DNA from 3 places in the Variovorax pasteuri genome. Region 3 is predicted to be linked to each of the others. Evidence: predicted binding sites of a transcription regulator. Region 3 holds the regulator's gene; each other region holds the start of a gene.
The links. Region 3 encodes sigma-54, which starts transcription at its own class of promoters, with help from an activator protein. Its sites were predicted from a motif close to TGGCANGNAANCTGCTTT; they were not measured.
Positions count from the first base shown of each region.

Region 1: a site for sigma-54 is predicted at 2,020-2,037, ahead of glnA (type I glutamate--ammonia ligase). Genes of this name have one in related genera too.
Region 2: a site for sigma-54 is predicted at 1,421-1,438, ahead of ACSFBM_RS10430 (nitrate- and nitrite sensing domain-containing protein). Genes of this name have one in related genera too.

Region 1 covers NZ_JBPJZS010000001.1:896,131-899,402, reverse strand. Annotated here, with positions in the region: gene ACSFBM_RS04165 (hypothetical protein) at 1-399, opposite strand, end outside; gene glnA (type I glutamate--ammonia ligase) at 559-1,974, opposite strand; gene ACSFBM_RS04155 (competence/damage-inducible protein A) at 2,121-2,921, opposite strand; gene ACSFBM_RS04150 (EI24 domain-containing protein) at 2,918-3,272, opposite strand, start outside.
Region 2 covers NZ_JBPJZS010000002.1:704,860-708,131, forward strand. Annotated here, with positions in the region: gene ACSFBM_RS10420 (alpha/beta hydrolase-fold protein) at 1-363, shown strand, start outside; gene tsaD (tRNA (adenosine(37)-N6)-threonylcarbamoyltransferase complex transferase subunit TsaD) at 302-1,360, opposite strand; gene ACSFBM_RS10430 (nitrate- and nitrite sensing domain-containing protein) at 1,475-2,737, shown strand; gene ACSFBM_RS10435 (CmpA/NrtA family ABC transporter substrate-binding protein) at 3,092-3,272, shown strand, end outside.
Region 3 covers NZ_JBPJZS010000014.1:53,528-56,799, reverse strand. Annotated here, with positions in the region: gene lptA (lipopolysaccharide transport periplasmic protein LptA) at 1-135, shown strand, start outside; gene lptB (LPS export ABC transporter ATP-binding protein) at 132-926, shown strand; gene rpoN (RNA polymerase factor sigma-54) at 944-2,557, shown strand; gene ACSFBM_RS31715 (phospholipase D family protein) at 2,568-3,272, shown strand, end outside.

The sequences.
Region 1 (3,272 bases), on a different contig from region 3:
CTTCTGGTAGTTGCGGCCTTCGCTGCCCTGCTTCTCGGGCTCACCGTTGTTGTAGTCCTTCTGCAGCTCGGCCTGGCGGGCCTCGGCCTTCCTGAGCTCGGCCTCGAGCACCGAGCGGGCCTCGCCGTCACGGGCGCGCTGGTCGACGCCTTCGACGCGCGGACTGCCGGCCGGTGCGCGCGCCGCAGACGAACCACCCGACGACGCAGAGCCCCCCCCCGAGGGCTTCGTGCCCTGCACCACCGTGACGTTGCCGCCTTCCAGCGGCTTGCAGCCCTTTTGCTGGGCCACGCTCGCGTTGTTGGTGTATTCGTTGCCGCAGCGCCAGACGCGTTCCTGCGCAAGCGCCGGCAACGCGATCAATGAACCGGCCAGGAAAATGAGGGAAGCAGTCTTCATGTGTATCGGTAGAGGGGCGCGACAAAGGCGCATTTTCATGCAATTCGACGCCACCGGTGACCAGATGTTCCGCAGCAAGACAAAAGGACGGCCAGGGCCGTCCTTTTGTCTTACTTCCCCTCGGAAGACCGAGGGGAATGGCTGCTTTCGCGCGAGCGATTACAGCGAGTAGTACATGTCGAATTCGACGGGGTGCGTCGCCATGCGGAAGCGCGTGACTTCCTGCATCTTGAGCTCGATGTACGCGTCGATGTACGAGTCGGTGAACACGCCACCCTTGGTGAGGAACGCACGGTCCTTGTCGAGGTATTCCAGGGCCTGGTCGAGGCTGTGGCACACGGTCGGGATCAGCGCGTCTTCTTCCGGCGGCAGGTGGTACAGGTCCTTGCTGGCGGCTTCGCCCGGATGGATCTTGTTTTCCACGCCGTCGAGACCGGCCATCAGCAGCGCAGCGAAGCCGAGGTACGGGTTCATCAGCGGATCGGGGAAGCGCGCTTCGACGCGACGGCCCTTGGGGTTGGCCACGAACGGGATGCGGATCGAGGCCGAGCGGTTCTTGGCCGAGTAGGCCAGCTTCACCGGGGCTTCGAAGCCGGGCACCAGGCGCTTGTAGCTGTTGGTGCCGGGGTTCGTGATGGCGTTCAGGGCACGGGCGTGCTTGATGATGCCGCCGATGTAGTGCAGTGCGAAGTCCGACAGGCCCGCATAGCCGTCGCCGGCGAACAGGTTCTTGCCGTCCTTCCAGACCGACTGGTGCACGTGCATGCCGGAGCCGTTGTCGCCGACGATGGGCTTGGGCATGAAGGTGGCGGTCTTGCCGTAGGCGTGGGCCACGTTGTGGATCACGTACTTCTGCAGCTGGACCCAGTCGGCGCGCTGGACCAGCGTGCTGAACTTGGTGCCGAGTTCCATCTGGCCGGCGTTGGCCACTTCATGGTGATGCACTTCGACCGGGATGCCGAGGGCTTCGAGCACCAGGCACATTTCCGAGCGCATGTCCTGGAAGCTGTCGACCGGGGGCACCGGGAAGTAGCCGCCCTTGACTGCCGGACGGTGGCCGGTGTTGCCGTGTTCGTATTCCTTGTCGGTGTTCCACGAGGCTTCTTCGGAATCGATCTTCACGAAGCAGCCGGACATGTCGTTCTTCCAGCGAACGCCGTCGAACACGAAGAATTCGGGTTCCGGACCGAAGAAGGCGGTGTCGCCCAGGCCCGAAGCCTTCATGTAGGCCTCGGCGCGCTTGGCGAGCGAACGCGGGTCGCGCTCGTAGGCCTTGCCGTCTGCCGGGTCGATCACGTCGCAGGTCAGGATCAGCGTCGTTTCTTCGAAGAAGGGGTCGATGTTGGCGGTGTTCGGGTCGGGCATGAGCTGCATGTCCGAGGCTTCGATGCCCTTCCAACCGGCGATGGAGGAACCGTCGAACGCGTGGCCCGAGGTGAATTTGTCTTCATCGAAAGCCGAGACCGGCACGGTGACGTGCTGCTCTTTGCCACGGGTGTCGGTGAAGCGGAAGTCGATGAACTTGACCTCGTTTTCCTTGACGAGCTTGAGTACATCGGCGACGGTCTTTGCCATCAGTTTCTCCTGAGTTGGATGGTGGTTAGGAATACAGGGACGAGGGATGCAGTTTCTGTGCCATTGTCACCTCACCGGATGAGGCCTTGGTGACCGCTGCAAACCCCAAATAAAAGCGAAATTTCACCAAATTGGTGCGGTCTACATTAACGCACCAATTCTGGTCCAAGCTTGGCATCAAAACCGTGCAGACCTTCGATGAGCTGGGCATAGGCCGCATCGAGCCGGACGGGGTCGCCCTTCACGCCAAGCTCGATATGACGGCCATATTCAGGGTGATCGACGCTCGGCAGGCTGAACACCTTGATGCCGGCATGCCGGTCTTCGATGGCCTGCATGAGCGGCGTGAGGGTGGCTTCCATGGCACCGAAAACGATCACGGACTTCTCGGCGACGGCATTTCGGGTGAACAGATCGGCGTAGCGGCCGTCGAGCACGGACTCGACCATCGGCCAGGCCATGACCGGGAAGCCCGGCACGAAATGGACGTCCGCAACGCTGAAGCCAGGGATCTTGTTGTACGGGTTGTGGATGAGCGTGGCGCCCTGCGGGAACACGCCCATGTTGAGCCGGTGCACGTTGTCGGACCGGTCGGGCTCGTAGGGCACGCCTTGCTCGCGCGCGGTGTCCTGCATGCGCTCGCGGATCAGCAGCTCGGCCTCGGGGTGCAGCGCCAGCGGCACGCCCAGCGCCTTGGCAGCGCACTGGCGGGTGTGGTCGTCGGGCGTGGCACCGATGCCGCCGGTCGAGAACACGATGTCGCCCGAGGCAAAGGCACGGGCGAGCGCCGCGGTGATGCGCGCCGGCTCGTCGCCGACGTATTCGGCCCAGCTGAGCTGCAGGCCGCGGGCGGCGAGCAGTTCGATGACCTTCGCCATGTGCTTGTCGGCCCGCTTGCCGGAAAGGATCTCGTCGCCGACGACGATGAGACCGAATGCGCGTGTCATGGTGAACCCCATTGAGAAAGAGCGGCCTTGTTGGCTTGCGCGGCCTCCAGCGCCGGTGTGCCGCCGGCGGCCGACGCCGCAGCCACCTCGGCCACTGCGCGCTGGGCCCGCAACTGCCCGAGCGCGTCGAGGCAATAGTGGGCGAACCAGAGCGCCGAAAAGGCAAAGACCAGTGTGTAGATCCAGATGGCGATCGGCACCAGAACGAAGAAGGCGGCCGCGAACAGCAGGCCCGACGCCCAGACGAGGCTGGGCGCCGCGCCCAGGTAGCCGCACAGCACGCCGATGCACAGCAGCGGCAGCCGGTGCGCGCGCAGCAGCGCGGCGCGTTCCTCGGGGCTGGCATGGTCG
Region 2 (3,272 bases), on a different contig from region 3:
GGCCTGCGCACATGGCAGGCCCCGACCGGCCCGCAGCCCGACGAGGAACCCGACCGCAAGCTGTGGCCCTTCTTCCAGCAGTACCTGCAGGACCAGACCTCGAAGGACCTGCCTCCGCTCTACCTGGGGTTCGGTCTTGAAGACCGCTTCGTCAACAACCACAGGCTGCTGGCCGACGCCCTGCCGTCGGGACAGGTATTCACCACCGAAGGCGGCCACGACTGGCCGCAATGGCGCCAGCTCTGGCGCAACATGCTCGACGTGCTGCCGCTGCCGTCGATCGGCCGCGCGCGGCAACCGGTTACGCAGTCTCCGGTAGCGTTGCCTCGGGCGACAGCGGCGCCATGGGCCATCGCGGCTTGACGTCGAACGCGTAGCGCTCGCTGGCCTGCGACAGGCCGGATTGCAGGCGCATCGCGGCAGCCATGGCGATCATGGCGCCGTTGTCGGTGCACAGGTGCAGCTCGGGGTAGTGCACGCGCACCCGGCGCTTGGCGCAGGCGGCATTCAGCTGCTCGCGCAGATTCGCGTTGGCCCCCACCCCACCCGCCACCACCAGGCGTTTCAGCCCGGTCTGGTCGAGCGCGGCGAGCGACTTCTTCAGCAGCACCTCGACGATGGCCGCCTGCGTGGATGCCGCCAGGTCGGCCTTGTTCGCCTCCAGCGTGTCGCCGAGCTTCTTGGCCTGCGTGAGCACGGCGGTCTTCAGGCCGGCGAACGAGAAGTCGAGATCGCCGCTGTGCAGCAGCGGGCGCGGCAGCTTGAACGCCGTGGCATTGCCGCCCTCGGCCAGCTTCGCGAGCCACGGGCCGCCGGGGTACGGCAGTCCCATGAGCTTGGCGCTCTTGTCGAAGGCCTCGCCGGCCGCATCGTCGATGGTCTCGCCTAGCAATGCGTAGCGGCCCACGCCGTCCACCCGCATCAGCTGCGTGTGGCCGCCCGACACCAGCAGCGCGACGAACGGAAACTCCGGCGGATCGGCGCTCAGGAACGGCGACAGCAGGTGCCCTTCGAGGTGATGCACGCCCAGCACCGGCTTGCCCAGCGCCACGCCCAGCGCGCACGCCACGCCGGCACCCACGAGCAGCGCGCCCGCCAGGCCCGGGCCGCGCGTGTACGCGACCACGTCGATGTCGGCGAGCGAACGGCCTGCCTCGGCCATGACGGCTTCGGTCAGCGGCAACACGCGGCGGATGTGGTCGCGGCTGGCCAGTTCGGGCACCACGCCGCCGTAGGCCTGGTGCATGGCGATCTGGCTGTGCAGCGCGTGCGAAAGCAGCACCGGCAGCGCGTCGCCGTGCGACTCGACCAGCGCCACGCCGGTTTCATCGCAGGATGATTCGATTCCCAACAAGAGCATGCCGCCGAGTGTAGGTGGCGCCTGCCGCGCCCGTCCCGCGAAGGGACAAGCGCGCGCCAGAGGCACGGATGTTGCGATACTTGAAACGACCCTGCGCATTCCCCGCGCCCCACCATGAAATCCGGACTGAGCTTCCTCATCGCCGCACGCCGCTGCGAAATCGACGAACTGGACCAGCTCGCCCGCACCAGCGAGCTGGTGAGCGTGATCGGCCGCCTGGTGCACGCGCTGCAGCGCGAGCGCGGCATGTCGAACATCTTCCTCGCCACGCGCGGCGCCCGCTTCGCGGAACAGCGCGGCCCGCAGATCGCCGAATGCCTGGCGCTCGAGCAGGAGGTGCGCGCCGGTTTCGACCAGTTGGCAACCGACGACCACCGCGGCGTGGGCGCGGGCAACGGCGCGCGACTGTTCAGCCGCATCGCCTTCGTGCTGCCGGGGCTGGACGCACTGCCCGCCTTGCGCCGCCGCATCGACGCACTGGAACTCAAGCCGGCACAGGCGGTCGCGGCCTTCGCCAAGCTGATCGCCGGCCTGTTGTCGGTGGTGTTCGAAGCGGCCGACGGTGCCGCCGACCCCGAGATCTCGCGCCTGCTTGTCGCGATGTTCAACTTCATGCAGGGCAAGGAGTTCGCCGGCCAGGAGCGCGCTTTCGGGGCCGCCGCGCTCGCGCTGGGCCGAAGCGACGAGGCGCAGCGCCTGCAATGGCTGCACCTGATCGAGTCGCAGGAGCGTTGCTTCCAGGTCTTCACCGACTTTTCGGGCGACACCGTGCTCGCGCTGTGGCGCGACAGCCAGCCCGACGCCATGCTGGCCGAGCTGGAGCGCATGCGGCGGCGCGGCGCCTCCCCCGCCCAGGCCGACGCCCCGCTGAGCCAGGCCTGGTTCGACTGCTGCACCCGCCGCATCGACGCCATGAAGACGGTGGAAGACCGCCTGGCCGCCGACCTGCGCGCGCTGTGCGAGCACAAGACCGCGCAGGCGCGCCACGAGCTGCAGGAATACCAGCAAGTGCTCGACACGCTGGCCCCGCAGGCCGGCGCGCTGTTCTTCGACGACGCCGACGCCCAGGCCGCCGCGCCCGCGCAGTTCGGCCGGCACCTGGAGCGTTCGGTGGTCGACATGGTCCGCGAGCAGTCGCTACGCCTGCAGGCCATGAGCGACGAGCTCGAGACCGTGCGCGCCTCGCTCAACGAACGCAAGGTCGTCGAGCGTGCCAAGGGCCTGCTGATGGCGCACCGCCGCCTCAGCGAAGAAGACGCGCACAAGATGCTGCGCCAGACCGCCATGAACCAGAACCGGCGGCTGGTGGACGTGGCCGAGTCGATGCTGGCCATGGCCGACTACCTGCCCGTGGTCGACCGCGCGCCACCACGCTGAAACGCAAAGGTTTCAACTTGGTGCAGCGCACAACAAACGTGCCCGCGCCGGTTTCATAGGCAAATATAGCGCTTGCCCGCGTCTGAAGGCCGCACCACGCTCCTTTATTGATAGCAAACAGGTGACCTGACCAGCTGGCACAGCGTTTGCATGTACGCATGCCTACAGACCCCCCAATGGGTCTTCAGGCAGGCGGCACCCAATGGCGGGTGCTTCCCACCTGACCGGACAAAGGCGTCCCCATCCCGCAAGGGCTCGTTCTCGAGCAGCCCCTGCGCGGTGCGGACGCCTTTTTTCGTTTCCGTTTTTGTTTCGTCTTTCCTGTTTGTTCGTCTTCCACCGGAGCCCCGCCCCATGACCGATCTGCTCAAAACCCGCCTCAGCCGACGCCGCGTATTGCAAGCCGCCGCCATCGGCGCCGTGGGCATCGACCCCGCCCTGCGCTCGGCCGTCTGGGCCGCGGGCTCGGACAAGCCAGAGAAGGAAGAAGTGAAGATCGGCTTCATTCCGCTGACCGACTGCGCCAGCGTGGTCA
Region 3 (3,272 bases):
CCCAAGGCTGCGGCCGCACCGGCCGCCGGTGCCTCGGCCCCGGCCGGCGCGAAGGCGCCGCCGGCACCCACCCCGGCGCCCGGCAAGGGCCTGCGCCAGAGCACCACGCTCGACGACGGAGAAACCCGCAAGTGATCGAAACCGCTGGAACGCACGACGCCAACGGCGCGCCGGGCAGCCGCCTGGTGGCGCGCGGCCTGAAGAAGAGCTATGGCAGCCGCACGGTGGTGAAGGACGTCTCGCTCGACGTGCAGAAGGGCGAAGTGGTCGGGTTGCTCGGGCCCAACGGCGCGGGCAAGACCACGTCGTTCTACATGATCGTGGGGCTGGTGCGTGCCGACGCGGGCCAGATCACCATCGACGGCGAGCCCATCGCCCACATGCCGATCCACCGGCGCGCCCGCATGGGCCTGAGCTACCTGCCGCAGGAAGCCTCGATCTTCCGCAAGCTCACGGTCGAGGAAAACGTGCGCGCCGTGCTGGAGCTGCAGAGCGAGCCCGACGCCAACGGCAAGATGGCGCCGCTGTCCAACCAGCACATCGAGGAGCGCCTGTCCGAACTGTTGTCCGACCTGCGGGTCGACCACCTGCGCGATTCGCCCGCGCTGGCGCTGTCGGGCGGCGAGCGCCGCCGCGTGGAGATTGCACGCGCGCTGGCCACCCAGCCGCGCTTCATCCTGCTGGACGAGCCCTTTGCCGGCATCGACCCGATCGCGGTGATCGAGATCCAGCGGATCATCAGTTTCCTGAAGGAACGCGGTATCGGTGTGCTCATCACCGACCACAATGTGCGTGAGACGCTGGGCATCTGCGACCACGCGTTCATCATCAGCGACGGGCATGTGCTGGCACAAGGCACGCCTTCGGAGATCGTCGACAACGCCGAGGTACGACGCGTCTATCTTGGCGAGCACTTCCGGATGTAAGGGCGGGTGGGCTCTCCATGAAGCAAGGGCTGTCCCTTCGCGTCTCGCAGCACCTGGCATTGACGCCGCAGCTGCAACAGTCGATCCGGCTGCTGCAGCTCTCCACGCTCGAACTGAGCCAGGAGGTCGAGCAGATGCTGGACGAGAACCCGTTCCTCGAACGCACCGCGGAAGAAGCGGCGCGCGAGGAATTCGGGCTCGACACGGCCGATGCGCCGGTCCCGCGCGATGACGGCGGCGGCGATGGAGGCGACGGCATCGAAGGTGAAAGCGACTTCGCCCCGCCTGCGACCAGCACCTCCACTTCTTCCACCGAGACGACGACCAGCACCGCCGACTCCGACGGCCCGGCCACGGAAATCACCGAGCGCGAGCCCGACTGGGAAGGCGACGGCACCGTCGACATGGCCGCGCCCGACGACAGCGAGTGGGGCAGCGACGCCCCCGCGCGCCAGAACAACCTGGGCGACGACGAGCGCGCCGACGCCACCGAGCTCGCGCGCAGCCAGGAGTCGCTGCAGTCGTTCCTGCACCGCCAGGCGCTGAGCCTGCGCCTGAACGAGAACGACAGCGCCGCGCTGCGCTTCCTGATCGAGTCGCTCAACGACGACGGCTACCTCGAAGACTCGCTGCCCGCGCTGGCCTCGGGCCTGGCCGGCGACGACAACGACCAGTTCGACGACCTCGTGCACCACTTCCAGGTGGCGCTCGGCCTGCTGCAAAGCCTGGAGCCCGTGGGCGTGGGCGCGCGCGACCTGGGCGAATGCCTGGGCATCCAGCTGCGCGCGCTGGCCCGCCCGGACGAGACCGAGCAGGAACAGCTGGTCCGCAAGACCGCCATGGCCGTGTGCAAGCAGTCGATGGAACTCTTGGCGCGTCGCGACTTCAAGCGCCTGGCCACGCTCACCCGCACCAGCGAAGAGCTGGTGCGCCTGGCGCTGCAGATCATTGCGCGGCTGGAGCCCAAGCCGGGCCGGCGCTTCGTGGACGTGGAGCGCAACATCGTGGTGCCGGACGTGATCGTCACCAAGACCGGCCGCGGCACCAACATCAAGTTCCGCGTCATGCTGAATCCGGAGGTCATGCCGCGCCTGCGCGTGCACGACATCTACGCGGGCGCTCTCAAGGCGCACAAGGGCGAGGGCAGCCAGGCGCTGTCGCAGCGGCTGCAGGAGGCGCGCTGGTTCATCAAGAACATCCAGCAGCGCTTCGACACCATCCTGCGCGTGAGCAACGCCATCGTCGAGCGCCAGAAGAGCTACTTCGTGCACGGCGAGCTCGCGATGCGCCCGCTGGTGCTGCGCGAGATTGCCGACGAACTGGGCCTGCACGAGTCGACCATCTCGCGCGTGACCACGGCCAAGTACATGTCCACGCCGTTCGGCACGGTCGAGCTCAAGTACTTCTTCGGCTCGGCGCTGGGCACCGAGACCGGCGGCAATGCGTCGAGCACCGCGGTGCGCGCGCTCATCAAGCAGTTCGTCAGCTCGGAAAGCATCAAGAAGCCGCTGTCGGACAGCCAGATTTCCGAGATGCTGAAAGAGCAGGGCATCGAGTGCGCGCGCCGCACCGTGGCCAAGTACCGCGAGGCCCTGCGCATAGCGCCCGCCAACCTGCGCAAGGCGCTGTAGCAAGACGACCATGAGGCCTGGTTGCCCGCATCCGATGTTGCGCCGGGGGCTCGGGTTCCTCGCCTTGCTGGCCGCCGTGCTGCTGTTCGCCGGCTGCGCCACCTTGCCCGACGAGGCGCCGCGCCCCGCCGTCAAGGCCATGGCCGTATCGGCCGACACCGCCCTGGGCAAGATCGCGCTGGCCGCCCAGCCCGACCCTGACCTGAGCGGCTTTCGCCTCATGCCCGGCGGCGACTTCGCCTTCGACACCCGCATCCAGCTGGCGCGCCGCGCCCAGCGCACGCTCGACGTGCAGTACTACCAGATCGAGAACGACGAGACCGGCCGCTACCTGTTGCGCACCCTGCGCGACGCCGCGCTGCGCGGTGTGCGGGTGCGCCTGCTGATGGACGACCTCTACACCTCGGGCGAGGACGAGCTGCTGCTGGCCTTCGCCGCCACGCCCAACGTCGAGCTGCGCCTGTTCAACCCGTTCCCGGCCGGGCGCGGCAGCATCCTGAAGCGCTTCACCGCCTCGCTGTTCGACTTCAGCCGCGTGAACCGCCGCATGCACAACAAGCTGTTCATCGCCGACGGCGCGATGGCGGTGGCGGGCGGGCGCAACATCGGCAACCAGTACTTCCGGCGCACCGCGGGCGAGAACTTTCTCGACCTCGACACCTTCGTCACCGGCGCGCTCATACCGCGGCTGGGCAGCCTGTTCGACCAGTACTGG